DNA from 4 places in the Rhizobium sp. ZX09 genome. Region 3 is predicted to be linked to each of the others. Evidence: predicted binding sites of a transcription regulator. Region 3 holds the regulator's gene; each other region holds the start of a gene.
The links. The regulator PhoB, encoded in region 3, activates phosphate uptake and scavenging genes when phosphate is short. The targets are predictions, from matches to a motif close to TGTCATNNANCTGTCAT.

Region 1 (5,194 bases), 790 kb from region 3:
GTGGTCAGTTACACCATCGCCAATCTCGAAGCGCAGCTTGAGGTTACGCTTTTTGAGCGCAACGGTGTGCGCCAGCCGAAGCTGACGGACGAAGGGCGCGCCATGCTGGAGGATGCAAGGCGCATCGTCGCTGGCCTGCAGGAAATGCGTGCCCGCGCCAAGGGGCTGAAACAGGGGCTGGAAGCGGAACTTTCCGTAGCTATCAGCACCATGGTGCCGGCGGAGGCCGTGGTGGCTGTGCTGCGGGATTTTCGCACGCAATTCCCAACCGTAGCCCTCACTCTCAATGTTGGCGAGCTGGGCATGGTCATGGACATGGTGCTCTCCCGCAAGGCAGGCATCGGCATTGGCGGGGCGATGCTGCGCCAGGATGATGAGCTCGTCGTCGAAAAGGTGGGCCATTCCTTCATGCTGCCGGTCGTCGCGTCGGATCACCCGCTGGCGCAGATCGAACGCCCACTGGTTCTCGCCGACGTGCGTGAGGAGGTTCAGCTTGTCGTCACCGATGCCTCCGGCCTGACCAAGGGCCGCGATTTCAATGTTCTCTCCTACAAGACATGGCGGGTCAGCGACATCGCCACCAAATACCAGCTCATCAAGGGCGGTCTCGGCTGGGGCGGTCTGCCCGCATCGATCGTCCGCAACGATCTTACCAATGGCAGCCTCAAGGCGCTCGAACTCGAGGCCTATGAGCAGGGGGAATATCCGCTGTTTGCACTGCGACGGGTCGATTCGCCTGCGGGTCCGGCGGGGCAATGGCTCGCCGAGGCTTTTCAGCAGCGCCTGTCCGCCTGCCCGAACCACAAGGATTTCAACGGTATGCTTGCTGCCAGCAAACAGAGGACCATTGCTGTCGCCGCTGAGTGATATTGGCTAATTATATGTGGACCGGTCGGGCCTGCTTCTTCGCCCCGGCTGGGAGAGGAAACGCGCGGCAACCTCGGCGCTATGCCAGCAGAGACCAATTGACGTGGGCGGATCGCCTGCCTATACCTAATCACGGTCTGCAGTTCACCGAGGCATCGCCGTCCCGCATGGGAAGCTAAACCTGCATATGTATGGTTTGACAGCACTTATCCCGTGCCTTGTCGGAAGCCGGCGATCAGCGACACCTTTTCGGAATGGCACTTGAGGGTAAGTCATGCCACGTTCGATCCTTTCCATTGATATCGCCGATCTCTCGACCTTTGCTAAATCCGTGCGCGAGCAGATCGGCAGGCTGGACCGCCAGCCGAGCCATGTGGAGATGCTCAATCTTCTGAGCCGGGCTGCCGGTTTTCGAAATTTCCAGCATCTGCGCGCTGACCGGGCCTCGTCCGGAGAAAGCGGACCTTCCAAGTCAGAGCTGCTGCCAGCCGTCAATGAGGGCAGGGTGCTGAAGACGGTTCGTGTCTTTGATGTCGCCGGCCGGCTGATGCAATGGCCGGCCCGCCGGTCGCATCAGGAACTGTGCCTCTGGTATCTCTGGGCAAAAATTCCCGCGGGGCAGAGTTTTTCCGAGCGAGAATTCAGCAGCTTTCTGGATAGCCTGCACCTGTTCGGGGATGCGGCCATGCTGAGGCGCGACATGGTTGGCCTGAGACTCATCCGCCGTAACCGTGACGGAAGCGACTATCGGCGTATCGAACAGAAGCCGCCGCAGGAACTGCCGATGCTGTTACGCGCGTTGGCTGGGCGCGACTAGGAGAATACCTCCCGGCGACAGGTCGCCGGGAGGGCACGGTCGTTAAAGAATCAGGCGGAACTTCGCGAAACCTTCCGCGCCGTCGCCGGCATCCTCGATCCGGGCGCCCTTGATGTCGGCTGCGTAATGGCGTCCCTTGGGCCCGGTCTCGAAGACGGCGGTGGTGTTTGCCACCGGTGCAAAGGACCAGTTGGCATCCGCGGACGGGTTGATGGTGCCCTGATCGATGATATAGCGCACGATCACGTCGCGGTTTGTATCGGGCGCCACAAAGATCACCTTGTCGCCGGCGATATCGGGGAATTTGCCGCCGCCGCTTGCACGGTAATTATTGGTCGCAACCACGAATTTCTGTTCGGGATCGATCGGCTTGCCATTGAACTGCAGATTGACGATGCGGTTGCTGTCCGGGTTGACCGCCTTGCCGTCCTTGTCAAATTTCGCCGGTTTGGAAATGTCGATCTGATAAGTCACGCCATCGATCACGTCGAAATTATAGGACGGGAAGTCTGGGTTGAGCAGTGGCGCATCCTTGGCACCGGCCTCAACCGTATTGAACATGCCGGCGGACATTTCCAGCCAGTTCTTCACCTGCGCCCCGTTGATCAGCACTGCCTGCACCGTGTTGGGATAAAGATAGAGATCGGCGACGTTCTTGATGGCGATGTCACCGGCGGGGACATCGGTGTAATAATCCGCGCCGCCACGACCGCCCGATTTGAAGGGGGCCGCTGCCGAAAGCACGGGCAGATCCTTATACTGCCCTTCCTTCAGCATGTCCTTGATGTACCAGGTCTGGGCGTTGGAGACGATCTGCACGGACGGATCGTCTGCCACCAGCGCGAAATAGGAATAGAGCGGCGCGGATGTCTTGCCGACCGGGCGGCGCACATAGGCAAGGGCCGCTTCGTGATCCACCTTGGCTGCGGCGAGAACCTCCGGCTTGTCGGTATAGTCAGCAACGACCTTGCGATTTTCATCGCGATGGTAGATCGGGCGGGCTTCTGAGGTGAAGTCGACGATCTTCCAGCTCTTGCCATCCTTTTCAAGCAGCAGGTCGATAAGGCCCATATGGGAGCCCCAGAAGCCGGCCATGACCGCCGGCTTGCCCATCAGCGTCCCCTTGACCGCATCCGCACCCTCGATGCCGTCCCAGGTCTTCGGACCGGGGAAAACAAGGTGCTGGTGGCCGGTGAAGATCGCATCAATGCCTTCAACAGCTGCGAGATATAGCGATGCGTTTTCCATGCGCTCGGTCTGGCCCTTGCCGTCGATGCCGGAATGGGAAAGGGCGATGATGATATCCGCGCCTTCCTCCTTCATGACAGGCACCCAGGCTTTCGCCGCCTCGACGATGTCACGCGTCTGCGCCTTGCCCTCGAGATTCTTGGAATCCCACATCATGATCTGAGGCGGCACGAAACCGATGATGCCGACCTTGACCGGGCTGGTGACGCCGCCGCCATCGCGGATCTGTTTTTCCAGAATGACATAGGGCTTGAAGAACAGCTCGTCGTTCTTCGGATCGGAAGCCAGCTGCCCCTTGGTGAGGTTGGCGCACACATAGGGGAAACCGGCGCCCGCCAGCGTGTTCGACATATAGTCGAGACCGTAATTGAATTCGTGGTTGCCGAGCGTGCCGCAATCGTAGCCCAAGACGTTCATGGCATTGATGACAGGGTGCTTGTCGCCGGCCTTCATGCCGCGCTCATAGGCGATATAGTCGCCGAGCGGGTTGCCCTGCAGGAAGTCGCCGTTATCCACCAGCATCGAGTTCCCGGCTTCGGCGCGGATGGTGTCTATGATCGAGGCGGTGCGCGCCAGACCCATCGTGTCGTTCGGTTTGTCGGCGTAATAATCATAGGGAAAGACGTGAACATGGATGTCGGTCGTTTCCATGATGCGCAGATGCGCCTGGTTGGCCGCCGCACGCGCAGCAAAAGGGTGCAACATCACGAGCGCCGAAGTGGCTGCAATGCCACCCAGAAGTGAGCGCCGGGTAATGGGGTGTAGGGCGAGAAGCGACGACATGGGAACTCCTTCGGATGAAGCTTGCTCTGTCTTTAAAGACGACAGGGTAGAAGCAATCGCAGAGGAGTCCATCACCAAAATGACAGGCCCATGACAGATGGGCCGGTTTTCAACCGTTTGATAAATTTTTTGTCAGTAACGTGCGGCGCAGGTCCCGCCGCACTGGAAAATGCGCGTCATTTGTTCCGCGCATTGTAATGCTCCGGATCAGCGGGCCAGTGTCGGTTTCACGTCTTCGTGGAAGAAACGAAAATAGGAAGAGAGCTGCGCCAGCGTGTTGGTGGAAAGCTTGAGCTGCAGACCAAGACGGTTCATGTGCTGCCACTGCACGACGCCCTCGATGAAGCCCAGATCCTCACTCTGCACCTTGACCCGGCTACCCTTGGCGGCAGCGAAAGGCCCGTCCAGCTCGAGCGCCATTCCGGTTGCCGACAGATCGACGACACGTCCTCTGGTCGACTGGCTGAAATAATGCACAGTCGCAAAGATCCTTGTCTTGCTGCGAGGCGCGGTCCGGGTCGCCATATTGAGGTTGTTTGTCATTTTTCTACTCAAATCAATTGTTTCCGATGCGTGCAGATTAACCTGTAAAAGTTTGAAACCCGTTTAGCCGTTCGGTTAAAATTCTAGACAATGCTGTGATTATGCTTTGGCGATACGGCATTGGTAACAATTGTTTCGTGCGGAACGGACATGGACATAGGCGACGTCTTCGCGCCCCAGAAGTGCCCGCGCCCGCGAGACGATCTCGCCGGTGGCCGTTACCGCACCCGTGCCATAGACAATACGGTCATCGTCGCCATATCCGCGCACGATATAATCGGGGCTGTCCAGCATCGGCGGAAGGATATCTGTCAGTGGATAACGATCGCAGGCTTCGGCATGCAGGAAGACCGGCCCAGTCTCGGCGTAGGGCTGCAGCGAGGGAAACGGCCGGTAGGCGAGTACGAGCATGGCTTCACCCGCGCCGATCTGGTCGAGGCAGTGGCGACACGGCATGCCGCCGGGAGACACGGCTGTTTCCGGTCGATTGCCATAGGCATCGGCGGCGCCCGCGCGGAAATCCTCGGCGTCCTTAGCCGGCATTGCGGTGAAAACGATATTGGTCATGGCGGCCTCTTCTGGCTGGGATCGGCGTTGCTTCTTTGCAGCTATGGTCCCGAAACGCGCTGCTATCCACCCGATTCTTGACAGCTGATGCAACCAGCCCATTGCGTGACTCGTTAGGTTCGGGAATCAGTGACGCTCCTCGTTCCCGGAAGGTCTGATTTTATGTTCCGTCGTTTTCTGGCCGCCGTTCCGCTGGCTTTCGTATCGTTGACGGCTCCGATTGATGCCGAGGCGCAGGTCGCCTCCGGTATCGACGGCCTGTCCGACGATCAGCTCCAGCAGGCGGTCAATTTCGTCATCGGCAACGCGATTTTTTCGCTCTATCACGAGGGCGCGCGCATGCTGATCTCGGATTTCGGGACGGCGGAC
Region 2 (5,194 bases), 240 kb from region 3:
CCGACAAGCAGACCATATCGCTGCATGAAACTGCGATTGAATACCTCAGGATGCGCAGCCGTCAGCCTCTCGCGCTCGGCAGTGTTGAGAATGAAGCTGGAAGACATCAGGCCGCTCCCCGTCCGAATTCGAAGGATTGATGGCCGATCAGCCTGCGGCGCAGCCAGCCGGAAAACTGATCGACGGCGATGATGGTGATCAGCAGCAGAATGATGATGGCATAGGTCTTCGACGCATGATCATTGCCGATGGACAGCCGGAACACTTCGCCGATGCCGCCGCCGCCCACGGCGCCGATGATGGTGGAGGCGCGCACGTTGATTTCGGCGCGCAACAGCGCATAAGAAACGAAATTTGGCAGCACCTGCGGCACGATGGCGAAACGCACACGCTCCAGCCAGTTGGCACCGGCGGCGCGAAGGCCTTCATCCGGCTTCATGTCGGCATTTTCCACCACTTCGAAGAAGAGCTTGCCGAGAGCGCCGATGGTGTGGACCGAGATTGCGATGATCGCCGCGATCGGACCGATCGACAGAATGGCTGTCAAAAGCCCGGCGACGACGATTTCAGGAAAGGCGCGCAGCACTTCCATCACCCGGCGCACCAACCAGCGCACAAGGCCGGCGCCAACGAGATTGGTGGAGGCGAAGAAGCAGAGCACGAAGGCGAAGCCGGTGCCGATGATTGTCGAGACCAGCGCAATATTGAGAGTGATGATCAGCTGGTAGATGAAGTGCGGGATGTAGAAACCGCTGGTGATGTAAACGCGATCCGCGACATAGTTGTATTTCAGCGAACCGTCCGCATAGGGCGACGGCAGGTCAAACATGGCCCGGAAGATTTCCAGCGGACTATCGGGTACGAAGGTCTTCATGAAATCGAAGAAATAGGGCAGGCGCTCGAAAAATTTGCCTGAATTGGCCGCATTGGCGAAATTCAGGGAGGCGGCAAGGATGACGAGAAAGATCACGAGCGAAATGACGGTATAGATTCGCCGAGTCGCAAGCTGCTGTTGATAATGACGCATGACCGTCTGTGACGATGCGCTCAATCCTTCTGGCGAGAAGGTACCATGGTGCAGTGTGGTCGCCATGCCGCTTTTCCTTTATTTGCAAAAGCGGCGGCGCCGCAAGGCACCGCCGCTTCCGGATATGATCTGAGGATCAGCCGCCGATAACCGACTTACGGGCGTCGATGATCGTCTGGTAGAAAGACGGATCGACCTTGATGTAGGCGGTGTTCTTGCCCTGGGTGAAGCCCTGGAAGCAGGCGAGGTCCTTCTTCGGCAGTTCCATGAAGAAGTTTTCGACCTTCTGCTTCATCGCGTCGCCGAGCTTGTTGGCGACCATCAGCGGGCCGTTCGGGATCAGTGGCGACTTCCAGACTTCGACGATATCGTCCATGTCAAGGTTGCCCTTCTTGACCATCTGGTAGAGGTTGCCGGCCGTGTAGCCTTCTTCCCACTTGCCCACGCCCGAACCAAAGGTGGTACCGACATCGAACTTCTTGTCGAGAACGGCGAGAACGAGGTTCTCATGGCCGCCGCCAAAGCCGGTTTCGGAGAAGTATTCCTTGACCGGAACGCCGGTTTCCTTCGGAATAGCGACGTTGGGAACGAGGAAGCCGGAGGTGGAATCGGGGTCCGCGAAGCCGATCTTCTTGCCCTTGGCATCAGCCAGCGTCTTGATGCCGCTGTCCTTGCGGGCAACCATGATCGTGTAATAACCGGTCGAGCCGTCAGCGCCGGCGGTGGTCAGAATCGGATCAACGGCCTTCGGATCGGCCAGGGCGATCTTGGCGTAGGAAGAAGCGCCCATGGAGGCGATGTCGATGGTGCCGCCGAGCAGACCCTGGATGACGCCGTTATAGTCCGGCGATGGGAAGATCTGAACTTCGGAAACGCCGGTCGCGGCCTTCAGGCCGTCGGCTACGCACTTCGTGTTGCGGATCTGGTCCGCTTCGTTTTCGGAACCGTCGAGACCGATGCGCAGGACCTTGACGTCCTGGGCCATGGCGGAACCGGCCAGAACGCCAAGGGCGACTGCCGAAAGAAGGATTTTCTTCAACATGGACTTTCTCCTGTTTCCCGGCAAGCCGGAGTTTGTTGTGAACCATCGGCCCTTGACGCGGGCGCAAACGATGCTGGGCGGTTCCCTCAGAGCCCGGCGAGAGCGAGCGGTTCGGGACCGGCAGATTGCTGCACCGGACGCGCGGCAAGTTGCGCGCCGGGAATATTGATGCTGGTCGAGGTCATGGTCTCGTCGATGCCGGATCCCTGAGAGTCGGTTCCGTAAATCTCGGTAACGGCTGCGGCCGTCAGTTCGGCGGGCGTTCCGTCGAAAACGACGCGGCCCTGAGACATGCCGATGATGCGTTCGCAATAGTTGCGCGCGGTATCCAGCGTGTGCAGGTTGGTAATGACGGTGATGCCTTCGCGCTCATTGATGTCGCGCAGCGCATCCATCACGATCTTGGCGTTCAGCGGGTCGAGCGAGGCGATCGGCTCGTCGGCAAGGACCATCTTCGGAGACTGCATCAGGGCGCGGGCTATGGCGACGCGCTGCTGCTGACCGCCGGAAAGCGTACCGGCCGCCTGCATGGCCACATGTTCGATACCAAGCCGCTCCAGCGCGGCGATGGCCATCAGACGCTCTTCATGTGTGAAGATGTTAAAGAGGCTCAATGCCGTGGAACGGTGGTTGAGGCGTCCAAGCATGACATTGGTGAGCACGTCGAGGCGCGGAACAAGATTGAATTGCTGGAAGATCATGGCGCAGTCGCGCTGCCAGTTGCGCAGTGCAGCCCCCTTTAGTGACGAGACTTCCGTGTCATTGAAATAAATGGAACCCGAGGACGGGTCGACGAGGCGGTTGATCATGCGCAGCAGCGTCGACTTGCCGGCGCCCGAACGTCCAATCACGCCGACCATCTGGCCCTGCGGAATTTCGACATTCACGGAATCGACCGCAGTGTGATTGCCGAAACGGCGCGTGACTTGCTTCAGGTGAAAGCTCATTTCCCCGTCCAATCTTCTTTTGACGGGGTTCGGCGTAACAGCGGTGCGTGAAGTGCGAATGTCAGTTTGATGAAGAAAATATTACAAAGAGCTCATGTATTACGGCCGCATGTTTGCCGGCGAATGTCTGGGAACCAGCCCGCCGCGTCTTCAGGACACCAAACTGAAAAAGCAAACCCCGGGAACTTCCCGGGGTCGATCAGGTCTGTAATGTTTCAGCCGCGATATTTTCTGATGAAATCCTCGGCCGACATGCTGCGAAAATCATCGAGCGCGTCGCGCAGTCTTCTGTGATCCCAATCCCACCAGCCGAGGTCATCCATCTGCCGGCCCAGTTCTGAGGGGAAACGCTCCCGGATCAGTCTTGCGGGTACACCTCCCACGATGGTGTAGGGCGCTACGTCCCTCGAGACGACAGCACCTGCTCCGATCACCGCGCCGTTTCCAACGGCGACCCCAGGCAGGATGGTGGCGCCGTGGCCGATCCAAACATCGTGACCGATCACCACGCGTCTGGCGCGGCGAGCGGCAAAAAAATCGGTCTCGTCTTCCGCATCGTCCCAGTAATTGCGCGCGCGATAGGTGAAATGATGCAAGGTCGCCCGCTGCATGGGGTGATTGGTGGCATTGATGCGGACGGAGGCAGCGATGTTGACGAATTTGCCGATGGTCGCGCACCAGATGGCGCCGTCCTGCATGACATAGGAATAGTCGCCCATCTCGACCTCCTCGATCCGGCAGCGCTCCGAAATTTCGGTGTAGCGGCCGATCGCGCTGTTGGTGACGCGGGCGGTTTCGTGGATGACGGGCTCGAGGCCGACCTTCACACTCATGCTGCAGCCTTCCGTGGAGAAAACTGCGAAACGTCGAGAATGCGGTCGGCCACGGCTTCCCGCACTTCTTCATCATGAAAGATGCCGAGCAGTGCCGTGCCCTTTTCCTTTTTCTCCCTGATCATCTCAACGACGACACGCCGGTTGGTGGCATCAAGGGAAGCAGTTGGCTCGTCGAGCAGCAGGATCGCATGATCGGTGATGAAGCCGCGGGCGATGTTGACGCGCTGTTGTTCACCACCTGAGAAAGTGGCGGGCGGCAACGACCACAATTCGCGCGGCAGGTTAAGTTTCGAAAGCAGAGCGGCCGCCTGCTCACGTGCCTCTTCAGTGGCAATCCTGCGCGCCAGAAGCGGTTCGGCAACAACGTCTATGGCGGCGACTCGGGGTACCGTGCGGAGGAATTGGCTGACATAACCGATGGTGCGATGGCGAATGTCGAGGATCGTGCGAGGGGAAGCGCTGCCGATGTCGACAACTTCACCCTCATGGCGGATCAGAATCTGTCCGCTGTCTATGGCATAGTTGCCATAGAGCATCTTCAGGATCGAGCTCTTGCCGATGCCGGAGGGTCCGCCGAGCACGACGCATTCGCCGCTGCAGACAGAGAAATTGACATCGCGGACGACAGGCAGTTCGATGCCGTCGCGAAGATGCATGGTGAAGCTTTTGAAGACTTCCGAAACGATGAGAGGCGTCGGCATGGCGTCAGACCTGCAAGATGGAGGAAACAAGCAATTGCGTATAGGGCTCGCGCGGATCGTCCAGCACCCGGTCGGTCAGGCCGTGCTCGATGACGTCGCCGCCCTTCATCACCATCATGCGGTGAGACAGCAGCCGGGCTACCGCGAGGTCGTGGGTGACGACGACGACGGCGAGGCCGAGATCGTTGACGAGGCCACGCACAAGATCAAGCAGACGCGCCTGCACGGACACATCGAGACCACCTGTTGGCTCATCCATGAAAACCAGGCGCGGCGAGGTGACGAGATTGCGGGCGATCTGCAAACGCTGGCGCATGCCGCCTGAGAAGGCGCGCGGCTGATCATCGATACGGTCGGTGCTGATTTCCACCCTCTCCAGCCATTCGCTGGCAGATTGCCTGATATTCCCGTAATGCCGGTTGCCAACTGCCATCAGCCGCTCGCCGACGTTTGCACCGGCCGAAACCGCCATTCGCAACCCGTCTGCCGGGTTCTGATGCACGAAGCCCCAGTCGGTGCGCATCAGGAAACGCCGTTCGGCCTCACCCATATGGTAGAGATCGCGCATAGAGCCGTCGCGCATGCGATATTCCACGCTGCCTGCCGTTGGCATCAGCCGGGTGGAAATGCAGTTGAGGAGC
Region 3 (5,194 bases):
CGGCTGCGATCGTTGCAAGCGTACGACCATGGAAGGCGCCTTCGAAGGTGATAATCCGGAACTTTTCCGGGTGGCCCTTGGAATAATGATAACGACGCGCGGTCTTGATTGCACATTCCAGTGCTTCCGCGCCGGAGTTGGTGAAGAAGACCTTGTCTGCGAACGTTTCTTCCGTCAGGCGCTTGGCAAGCTTTTCCTGGCCCGGAACTTCATAAAGGTTCGAGACATGCCAGACCTTTTCGGCCTGCGTCTTGATCGCGTCGACAAGATGCGGGTGGGCATGGCCCAGCGAATTGACGGCAACGCCGGCCGCAAAATCGAGATATCGCTCGCCGCTTTCCGTGTACAGCCAGACGCCCTCGCCTCGCTCGAAGCGGAGGGGGGCTCTTGCAAATGTATCGAACAATGGCGCGGCGGCTTCGGCCATGGCTGTATCACTCCTTGCGCGGATGCGCTGTCAGACGGTTGTCAATAGGCTTCGAGGGTTATCCCTCGCCTGAAAATCAAAAATGCCGCCTCGCGGCGGCAGGGGCACTATTGTCACTTCGCTTGCCGATGTCAACAAAAGTCCGTATTTCCTAGGCTTCTCAAGCCCTAGTAGGTGGCAGGTCGCAAGGCCCAAGGTGTTGCCTTTCTGACTCAACTCGCCAGCAAGTTGGGGAAAACCGGAAAATCGATTCGAGATGATTCCCGCGACTCTTGCCACGGAGTCTGCGTGGCACTAGGTTAATCGCTAATTACTAGACTGCATTGCGGCGGAACTAGTCACCAAAAATCAGGCAGAAACCACGCTCGCGGCATGCCCGCGAGACGGAGAAGGATTCTGTCGAAATACACGCGAAAAGCGGAGAAGCGGCATGAACTGGACAGACGAGCGGGTCGAGAAACTCAAGAAATTGTGGGCCGAAGGACTGAGCGCCAGCCAGATAGCAGCTCAGCTGGGCGGCGTCAGCCGCAATGCCGTGATCGGCAAGGTCCATCGTCTTAATCTGCCCGGACGCGTCAAGGCTGGCGGCCCGGTGACGTCGGCGCGTTCTGCGCCCAAGCGGACTGCTGCACCTGCCCCGCGCACGGCGAATTTCGCTGGCCGCGTCAACGCTGCACCTGCTCGGATCCTGACCCGCTCCAACGCGGCGACCGCTCTTCAGGAAGAGGTCGGCATCGAAACTGCGGAAATTCTCGATTACGTTCCTTCCAGAAACGTCGTTACTCCGATCTCCCGCCGGCTGACGCTGACGGAACTGACGGAGCGCACCTGCAAGTGGCCGGTCGGCGACCCCCTGAAAGATGATTTCCATTTCTGCGGCTGTGAAGCGCTGGAATCTTCGCCTTATTGCAAATTCCATGCGAAACTCGCCTACCAACCGGTCAGCGAGCGCCGCAAGGCTTGAGTGTTGCGGCACACATTTGACACTCAAAAACTACGGGCCTTCGGGCCCGTTTTTTTGTGACAAAATACCGCGCTTCCCGGACAGCGACAGCAGAACACCAAGGCTTATTCATCGTCGTCGGGTTTCGCCCTTCAATCCGAATTTCGGTAGACCTTCAACCGCTCGTCAAAGAGATGAAAGTATCGTGCTTGCGGAAGGTTCAAAATGAAAAGGCCCGACACCATTCCGGTTTCGGGCCTTTCGATTCTGGCGGAACGTCATGCTGAGGGGAACCCTCAGTTCGGTTTCGATCAGGCTTCCATCGAATATCCGGCACCGCGCACGGTGCGGATGACATCCTGCATATGGGAAAAGTTGAGCGCCTTGCGCAGACGTCCGACATGCACGTCAACCGTCCGCTCATCCACATAGATATCGTGACCCCAGACGCCGTCCAGCAATTGCGAACGGGAGAACACGCGGCCCGGAGAGGTCATCAGGAATTCCAGCAGGCGGAACTCCGTCGGACCGAGACGCACCTCGCGGCTTTTGCGGTGAACGCGATGCGTCTCGCGATCCAGCTCGATATCGCCGCACTTCAGCACCGAAGACAGAACCTCCGGACGGGCCCGGCGCAGCATGGCCTTGACGCGGGCCATCAGTTCCGGCGTTGAAAACGGCTTGACCACATAATCGTCCGCGCCGGTGGCGAGGCCGCGAACCCGTTCGCTTTCCTCGCCGCGCGCCGTCAGCATGATGATAGGAAGGCGCTCGGTTTCCGGCCGCATCCTGAGCCTACGGCACAGTTCGATACCGGAAACGCCGGGAAGCATCCAATCCAGGATGAGCAGATCCGGAATACGTTCCTGCAGCCTGATCTCTGCCTCGTCTCCACGGGGTATGGTGTCGACGTCATATCCCTCAGCCTCGAGATTGTAACGAAGCAGGACGCTCAGCGCTTCCTCATCTTCCACAACTGCAATCTTGGGCACCATATGCTAACTCCGCAAGCCGCTGCTTGTCTGTTACTCGGTCACCGAACCGAGCGTGTTGGAACTGTCGTCCTTCGGACGCTCGCCCTCCGGCTGGCTGCCGGTGGTCATGTAATAGATCGTCTCGGCGATGTTGGTGGCATGGTCACCGATGCGCTCGATATTCTTGGCGCAGAACAGAAGATGCGTGCAGGTGGTGATGTTACGCGGATCTTCCATCATGTAGGTCAGAAGCTCGCGGAAGAGCGAGGTATACATGGCGTCGATTTCCTCGTCGCGCTCGCGAATGGCATTGGCCTTTTCGGCGGAACGTGTCGAATAGACGTCAAGAACTTCCTTGAGCTGTACCAGCGCCAGCTCCGACAGGTGCTCTATGCCGCGGGCGAGTTTGCGCGGCACGCCCGTTCCGGCGACCGCGATGACGCGTTTTGCGGTGTTCTTGCCGAGGTCGCCAACGCGTTCGAGGTCGGCGGCGATCCGCAGGGTGCCGATGATTTCGCGAAGGTCTGCCGCCATCGGCTGGCGCTTGGCGATGGTGACGATGGCCTTGTCGCCGATCTCTCGCTCGGAATGATCGAGGATAGCGTCATCGGAAATGACCTTCTGGGCAAGCGCGGCGTCGGAATTGACGAGCGCACGCACGGCGTCGGCACACATCTGCTCGGCGAGACCGCCCATCTCGGCGATGCGTCGCGTCAGGAACTTCAGTTCGTCATCATAAGCAGACAGAATATGCGAATGGGTCGTTGTCTGGTTCACGGTCTATTCCTCCGGCTTGGCCTTGCATGCGACCGCCCGAAGCGGGCCGCAGCGGCACCAGTCTTGTTGGGTTGCGATAAAGCGCCGGCCGCGATCAGCCGAAGCGGCCCATGATGTAATCCTGCGTGCGCTGGTCATCCGGATTGGTGAACATCTTGTCGGTTTCATTTTCCTCGACAAGGTGACCGAGATGGAACATGGCCGTACGCTGGGAAACACGTGCCGCCTGCTGCATGGAGTGCGTGACGATAACAATCGTGTAATTGGTGCGCAGTTCGTGGATCAGTTCCTCGACCTTGGCAGTGGCGATCGGATCCAGCGCCGAGCAGGGTTCGTCCATCAGGATCACTTCCGGGCTGACGGCAACGGCGCGTGCAATGCACAGGCGCTGCTGCTGACCGCCGGAAAGACCGGTGCCGGATTCGTGCAGGCGATCCTTAACCTCGTTCCAGAGACCCGCCTTCTGAAGGCTCTGCTCAACGATCTGGTCCATATCCGCCTTGTTGCGGGCGAGACCGTGAATGCGTGGACCGTAGGAAATGTTTTCGTAGATCGACTTCGGAAAAGGGTTTGGCTTCTGGAACACCATGCCGACGCGGGCGCGCAACTCCACGACGTCAATCGCCTGATCATAGATATCGTCGGTGTCGAGCGTGATCTTGCCCGTGACCCGGCAACCGTCGATCGTGTCGTTCATACGGTTCAGGGTACGCAGGAAGGTGGATTTACCGCAGCCGGACGGGCCGATAAGCGCGGTCACCGTATTTTCGCGAACGTTGAGGTTCACGTCGTAAAGCGCGCGCTTTTCGCCGTAATAAACCGAAACGTCCTTGCCGATCATCTTGTATGAGACTTCATTCATTTTCTTGTCCAGCGCCTTTTCAACTGCTGCTTCCGACAACATGTTCATTGCTCAATCTCCCTTTACCAGCGCCGTTCGAAGCGGCGACGCAACAGGATTGCGCCAACATTCATGACGATGAGGAACAAAAGCAGGATGATGATAGCGCCTGAAGTCCTTTCGACAAAGGCGCGCTCCGCTTCATTCGCCCACATGTAAATCTGCACCGGCAGGGCCGTGGACGGGTCCATCGGCGTTGTCGGGTAATTTGCTACGAATGCCACCATGCCGATCAGCAGCAGCGGCGCAGTTTCGCCCAGCGCGTGGGCGAGGCCGATGATGGTGCCGGTGAGGATGCCGGGCATGGCGAGCGGCAGCACGTGGTGGAAGATCGTCTGCATCTTGGAAGCGCCGAGGCCCAGGGCGGCGGCGCGGATTGACGGCGGCACGGCTTTCAGGGCAGCGCGGGTCGCGATGATGATCGTCGGCAGGGTCATCAGCGTCAGGACGAGGCCGCCGACCAGCGAGGCCGAGCGCGGAAAGCCCATGAAGTTGATGAAGACGGAGAGGCCGAGCAGACCATAAACGATCGAGGGAACAGCCGCGAGATTGTTGATGTTCACCTCAATCAGATCAGTCAGACGGTTCTTCGGAGCAAACTCCTCAAGGTAGATCGAAGCTGCAACACCGATCGGCAGCGACAGCACCAGCACGATCAGCATCATGTAGAAGGAGCCGATCAGCGCCACGCCGACACCTGCCGCCTCCGGACGGCTCGAGGCGCCGTTGATGAAGATGCCGGTATTGAAATGCTTGCCAAGCTGCCCGCTTTCGGCGAGCTGGTTCATCCAGCCGAGCTGCTGGTTCGAGATACGGCGATTGGCTTCATCCGCCGTCAGATCGACCTGGCCCTTGAAGGCGCTGTCGACGTCACCCGAGGCCAGAAGCGTCACCGTGCGGGTGGTGCCGATAACGGCGGGGTCGGCAACGACGATATCGCGAAGCTGCGTACGCACGCTATCGGAGATCAGAAGGTTGACGGCGCGAAGACCGGCGCGGTCCGTTGGCGCGACACCCAGAACCTTGGCAACCGCATCACGGGCAAGAACGGGATAATTGGCCGTCATAAGCTTGGCCGGATTGGTGGCACGCTCGTTCTTGGGATCGATGATCTGTTCGGAGAACTCAACCGGAACGGTAATCATCGTCTGCTGGAACGCGGTGTAACCCTT
Region 4 (5,194 bases), 1.4 Mb from region 3:
GGACCGCCCGCTGCCTGATGCTGCGCCGGAGCCGTGGTCGCGCCAGCCGCTGACGCCACGGCGGGATCCACATAATGCCCCTGCTGCGCACCGGCCGCCGGTGCAGCAGTTGCGGCCGTCTGCTGCTTCTGCTGTCCGGCAACTTCCGGCTTTTTGGCAGTGGCGGCCATCTCCTCGTCAGTCACCGCCGAAACGCATCCGGAAAGCCCCAGCAACGAAACCGCGATGACGAGACGCCGACAAGAAACGCGTCCCTTTGCGCCCTCGACAGTTTTCATGGGTGGCCTCCGTATCTTTTATTTCCAACAGCAGCACGGGAACGGAATCGTGTGCTTCCCCCAAAACGGGACTGGCCGTTTCGATTCGCGGACTATGCCTCATCCCCTCAGGACAAGGCAAGAGCGCCCGAAAACGCTGCTGCTCACCGGAAAATCCCTACCAGGAACCGGTATTCTGCATAGATATCCACGGTTCGGCTGGTGCGAGGCTTTCGCCTTTCTGCAAAATTTCGAAAGAAATACCATCCGGTGAACGTACGAAGGCCATATGCCCGTCTCGCGGTGGCCGGTTGATGATGATGCCGTTCTGCTGCAGATGCGCGCAGAAGTCGTAGATATTATCGACCTCATAAGCGAGGTGACCGAAATTGCGGCCGCCGGTATAATCTTCGCTATCCCAGTTATAGGTGAGTTCGAGGCACGGCGCCTTGTTTTCCTTCGCCGCAGCAACGTCGTCGCGAGCTGCAAGAAACACCAGAGTGAAGCGGCCTTTTTCGTTCTCGATTCGGCGTATTTCGGCAAGGCCAAGCAGGTCGACATAGAATTTAAGTGATTCGCCAAGGTCTTTGACGCGAACCATCGTGTGCAGATACCGCATTTTATTCCTCTCCATTACACGGGTCCGAAGCCGTTAAACGCATGATCGCAAGCCCCGGACAAGGACGGCGACATAAAAGCAGCTGCGTAAATCAAAAACTAGGGCTTGCGTGAAACCGTTACCAAGATGTTAATCTGGCGCACAGGAATCAGTTGACCGGTGTATGGCGCGTAATCGAGGGGTTGGCAGGATATGGCTGATAGGATGTCATCGAAAACGATAGTCGATGTCGAGGACCTTTCGGGCGATGCCGTGGACCTGACCGAGATCACCGGCGTCGTGAAGTGGTTCGATGTCGCCAAGGGTTTCGGCTTCATCGTGCCCGACAACGGCACACAGGATGTGCTGCTGCATGTATCCTGCCTGCGCCGCGACGGTTACCAGACGATCCTTGAAGGCACGCGCATTGTCGCCCTCATCCAGCGGCGCGACCGTGGCTTTCAGGCATTTCGCATTCTTTCCATGGATCAGTCCACCGCCGTTCACCCCTCGCAGCTGCCGCCGGTGCGCACCCATGTGCAGGTGACGCCGTCCAGCGGACTGGAGCGCGCCATCGTCAAGTGGTTCAACCGCACCAAGGGTTTCGGTTTCCTGACGCGTGGCGAAGGAACGGAAGACATTTTCGTGCATATGGAGACACTGCGCCGTTTCGGCCTGACCGAACTTCGCCCCGGGCAGGTTGTGCTGGTGCGTTATGGCGATGGCGACAAAGGCCTGATGGCCGCGGAAATCCACCCGGACAACCCGGTTTCGATCGGGATGTCGCATTGATGTCCGCCCTGCCCGATATGGTGAAGAGCGCCGTTATGGCGCTTCTTTTTTTCACACTGGCCAGCGCCGCCCAGGCGCAGCAACAGCAGACATTCACCTCCGAACCTCTGCAGATTGAAACCGCCGGGGGAAAAAGCCACGATTTCACTGTGGAACTGGCGCTGAACAATGCCCAGCGCGAACAGGGCCTGATGTTCCGCAAGAGCATGCCACCGGAAAACGGCATGTTGTTCAATTTCGGTGAACCGCGTGATGTCGCCATGTGGATGCGGAACACGCTTATTCCGCTCGACATGCTTTTCATTGGCCGTGACGGTCGCATCACCCACATTCACGAAAACGCGGTTCCACATTCGGAAGCCATCATCAGCTCCCGCGGGCCAGTCAAATTCGTGCTTGAACTGAATGGCGGCGCTGCGAAACGTTACGGCATCAAGCCTGGCGATATTGTGCGCAGCGCGCAAATCGGCAACCGGAAGTGACTTTGCCGCGTTATTGCGTCTGAATGAGCCGGACGATGTTTCGCCCGGCTGGCGCAATGTTCAGTAGACCGGCTCTATATGACTCAGAATCCTGCAGTTGGAAATGGAAGCGGCAAGGTTGATGGCGATGTCGATCGCCTCGACCGAATCAGCCGTGCCTTCCAGATAGATCACGTCATTTTCGACAGTGGCGGAAATGCGCGACTTTTCGAGACCTGATTCGAAGGCGAGTGCCGAAGTAATGGCCTGGCATACGCCTGCCATGCGGTCACCAAAGAAGCTTTCCTGAATACCTGACAGATTGAACATATGTGTTCTCCTTCTTATGGACATTACAACGCCTTTGGTGGCGGTTTTGTTCATCTCCGGTTCATCTATTTGTTCATCTTCCATTCATCTTGAAAAATTGGAACCCCCCAATCGATCACATTTTAGGTGATCGGGAACCATTTCGTGAGGCGGGCATTTCGCGCATGGGAGTGAAAAGAGAGTGAAAACCGCCATGAAGGCGCGTGAAACAGGAGGAGAATGACATGCTGATCAACAGAACGGAGCCGTGTCACCACGCCTCGTGGATGAAGCCGGTGGCGATCCACCTGCCCTTGTCCGCAGCAGTGGAAATCTACAGCCCGCTGGTAGCGCTGGACATGCTGATGTACCGCTGGCCGGAAGAACACGGCCCGGAATATGAAGAAGCACGCAGAAACTGCCTCGATGCCATCGCCGGACGATGCGACATCGAAAAAGCGCGGGAGTCGTTTCTCATCGCAAGCAGCCACGCTCATATTCTCAACATGCACTGACGTTCATTATCCGCGTTGATGACTGGCCCTTCTCCGCGAAGGGCTTTTCTTTTGGCGTTCACTGTTTCAGGCACGAGGTCGCGCGTGGAAAACTCCCGCCTGCCGCCGGTGACATGTAACTGTCACGCAAACGTTATAATCGGCAGAGACAAATTCCGTGGAATCACCGGGCGGACAAACCGCCGGAAGCTCGGGAGTGGACCTGGCCAGCATGGAAACCGTCTTTGCCCTTTGCGCAATTCTGCTCGTCGCTTTCAACCTTCTCGGTATCTGCCTTGCCGGGTGGCGGCTAAAGCGGCGCGACCCGGAAAATTCCCTTGCGCGGCAAAAACCGCCTGTCTCGATCGTTGTGCCACTGCGCGGTGTGGAAAGTTTCACCCCTCTTACGCTGTCACGCGCCTTCGAGCTCGATTGGCCGGATTACGAACTGCTTTTCTGCGTTGCAGATGAATTCGACCCCGTCATTGCGCAAGTACGCAAAGCCCAGAGCGCCGTTCCTTCCGTTTCAGCGCAATTGCTCATCGGCGACGACCGGATCAGTGCCAATCCAAAACTGAACAATTGCGTCAAGGGCTGGCTGGCCGCCCGGCATGAATGGGTCATCCTCGCCGATTCGAACGTATTGATGCCGAAATCCTACGTGACGCGCATGATGTCGGCCTGGCGGAAAGACAGCGGCCTCGTGTGCTCCCCGCCGCTGGGCTCGCGGCCGACGGGTTTCTGGGCGCATGTGGAATGCGCCTTCCTCAACGGCGCGCAGGGCCGCTGGCAATATGCGGCAGAAGCCATCGGAATGGGTTTCGCGCAGGGCAAATCCATGTTGTGGAACAAACCGTTCCTCGAAGACCATGGGGGTATCCGCGCCCTCGCCGCCGAAATCGCCGAAGACGCCGCCTCGACGAAGCTGGTGCGGAACGCTGGCCGCAGGGTGCATCTTGTCTCCGCCCCTTTCGAGCAACCGCTCGGCCAGCGTCACGCCGGCGAGATCTGGTCACGCCAGGCCCGCTGGGCGCGGCTAAGGCGCGTGACATTCCCGCAATATTTCGCGCCGGAAATCCTGACGGGCGCACTTCCCCCGCTTCTGTTCGCACTCACCGCGGCGGCCATGATGGACGTGAACCTCTTAGCGACCGCCCTCGCCGTCCTCGTCCTCATATACGGCCCCGAATTGGCCCTGACCGCCCTCAACGGGTGGCCAATATCGCTCCATACCCTGCCGGCCATGATCGCACGGGACATCATCATGCCCGTCATCTGGACGAGAAGCTGGATTGGCAGCGCAGTGGCATGGCGCGGCAATGTCATGACAATCGGTACGGCGGAAAGCACTTTGGCCGGCCCGCCAGCGGAATAATGACAATTTATGGGAAGAGGTTACGCCGGAAAGCTGATGCTTTGCCTTAAAATGGTCGGAGTGGAGAGATTCGAACTCCCGACCCTCTGGTCCCAAACCAGATGCGCTACCAGACTGCGCTACACTCCGCCGAGGCGATGGCTGGGGAATACACGGTTCATACGCAGTCCGCAACAGGGAAATTCATCTTTGTTCAGCCGCGACACAGTTGAGCAAAACCTAAGGTCGAGCGGGCAGCGCATGAACCGACAGCAAGGGGATAATCGTCTTGACTCTCACTTGAACTCGGTCCATTTCAAATTCTACGTTCCTGACACGATTTGGTTATTCTATTCAGGTACGTGATGAATAATCCGGGGTTTCACCCCGCTGTCCAACCGGAGCAGTTTCGACATGTCTGCGAAGATTTACCGCCCTGCAAAAACCGCCATGCAATCCGGCAAGGCGAAGACCAATGTCTGGGTTCTGGAATTCGACGCCGAGGTTCCGCGCAAGATCGATCCGATCATGGGCTACACCTCCAGTTCCGACATGAAGCAGCAGGTCAAGCTGACATTCGAGACACAGGAACAGGCCGAAGCCTATGCCCAGCGCAAGGGCATCGAATATCGCGTGATCCAGCCGAAAGAGGCGACCCGCAAGGTGGTTTCCTACACCGACAATTTCCGTTTCAACCGCACCCAGCCCTGGACGCACTGAAACAAGACGACCAAAGTTTTTGCCGGAGCATCGATTGCCCGGCATGACGGCCCCTTAGCTCAACTGGATAGAGCAACTGCCTTCTAAGCAGTAGGTCGCAGGTTCGAGTCCTGCAGGGGTCGCCACCGCTTTCTTGCATTCCCCACAAATGACTGGTTTGGGTTCGATCGCAAACACGGTTTCATTCCGTATTTGCGCTCCGGCGATCC

Region 1: BTN45_RS04355 (bifunctional 2',3'-cyclic-nucleotide 2'-phosphodiesterase/3'-nucleotidase) is a predicted target of PhoB. The motif match lies at 3,795-3,811, and genes of this name have one in related genera.
Region 2: phnC (phosphonate ABC transporter ATP-binding protein) is a predicted target of PhoB. The motif match lies at 3,075-3,091, and genes of this name have one in related genera.
Region 4: BTN45_RS07755 (ceramide glucosyltransferase) is a predicted target of PhoB. The motif match lies at 3,042-3,058, and genes of this name have one in related genera.

What each region holds. Positions count from the first base shown of each region.
Region 1 covers NZ_CP031363.1:892,863-898,056, forward strand. The annotation lists gene BTN45_RS04345 (LysR family transcriptional regulator) at 1-867, shown strand, start outside; gene BTN45_RS04350 (DUF2087 domain-containing protein) at 1,142-1,684, shown strand; gene BTN45_RS04355 (bifunctional 2',3'-cyclic-nucleotide 2'-phosphodiesterase/3'-nucleotidase) at 1,727-3,715, opposite strand; gene BTN45_RS04360 (PilZ domain-containing protein) at 3,923-4,258, opposite strand; gene BTN45_RS04365 (DUF1203 domain-containing protein) at 4,358-4,825, opposite strand; gene BTN45_RS04370 (DUF4344 domain-containing metallopeptidase) at 4,988-5,194, shown strand, end outside.
Region 2 covers NZ_CP031363.1:2,857,578-2,862,771, forward strand. The annotation lists gene phnE (phosphonate ABC transporter, permease protein PhnE) at 1-107, opposite strand, end outside; gene phnE (phosphonate ABC transporter, permease protein PhnE) at 107-1,093, opposite strand; gene phnD (phosphonate ABC transporter substrate-binding protein) at 1,164-2,069, opposite strand; gene phnC (phosphonate ABC transporter ATP-binding protein) at 2,156-3,016, opposite strand; gene BTN45_RS13935 (DapH/DapD/GlmU-related protein) at 3,232-3,849, opposite strand; gene phnL (phosphonate C-P lyase system protein PhnL) at 3,846-4,553, opposite strand; gene phnK (phosphonate C-P lyase system protein PhnK) at 4,558-5,194, opposite strand, start outside.
Region 3 covers NZ_CP031363.1:102,427-107,620, reverse strand. The annotation lists gene BTN45_RS00510 (aspartate aminotransferase family protein) at 1-427, opposite strand, end outside; gene BTN45_RS00505 (GcrA family cell cycle regulator) at 858-1,391, shown strand; gene phoB (phosphate regulon transcriptional regulator PhoB) at 1,682-2,365, opposite strand; gene phoU (phosphate signaling complex protein PhoU) at 2,396-3,121, opposite strand; gene pstB (phosphate ABC transporter ATP-binding protein PstB) at 3,216-4,031, opposite strand; gene pstA (phosphate ABC transporter permease PstA) at 4,046-5,194, opposite strand, start outside.
Region 4 covers NZ_CP031363.1:1,549,838-1,555,031, forward strand. The annotation lists gene BTN45_RS07725 (D-Ala-D-Ala carboxypeptidase family metallohydrolase) at 1-278, opposite strand, end outside; gene BTN45_RS07730 (VOC family protein) at 436-876, opposite strand; gene BTN45_RS07735 (cold-shock protein) at 1,069-1,647, shown strand; gene BTN45_RS07740 (DUF192 domain-containing protein) at 1,647-2,129, shown strand; gene BTN45_RS07745 (BON domain-containing protein) at 2,190-2,438, opposite strand; gene BTN45_RS07750 (DUF982 domain-containing protein) at 2,663-2,932, shown strand; gene BTN45_RS07755 (ceramide glucosyltransferase) at 3,144-4,286, shown strand; tRNA gene BTN45_RS07760 (tRNA-Pro) at 4,339-4,415, opposite strand; gene BTN45_RS07765 (ETC complex I subunit) at 4,680-4,985, shown strand; tRNA gene BTN45_RS07770 (tRNA-Arg) at 5,034-5,110, shown strand; gene BTN45_RS07775 (hypothetical protein) at 5,167-5,194, opposite strand, start outside.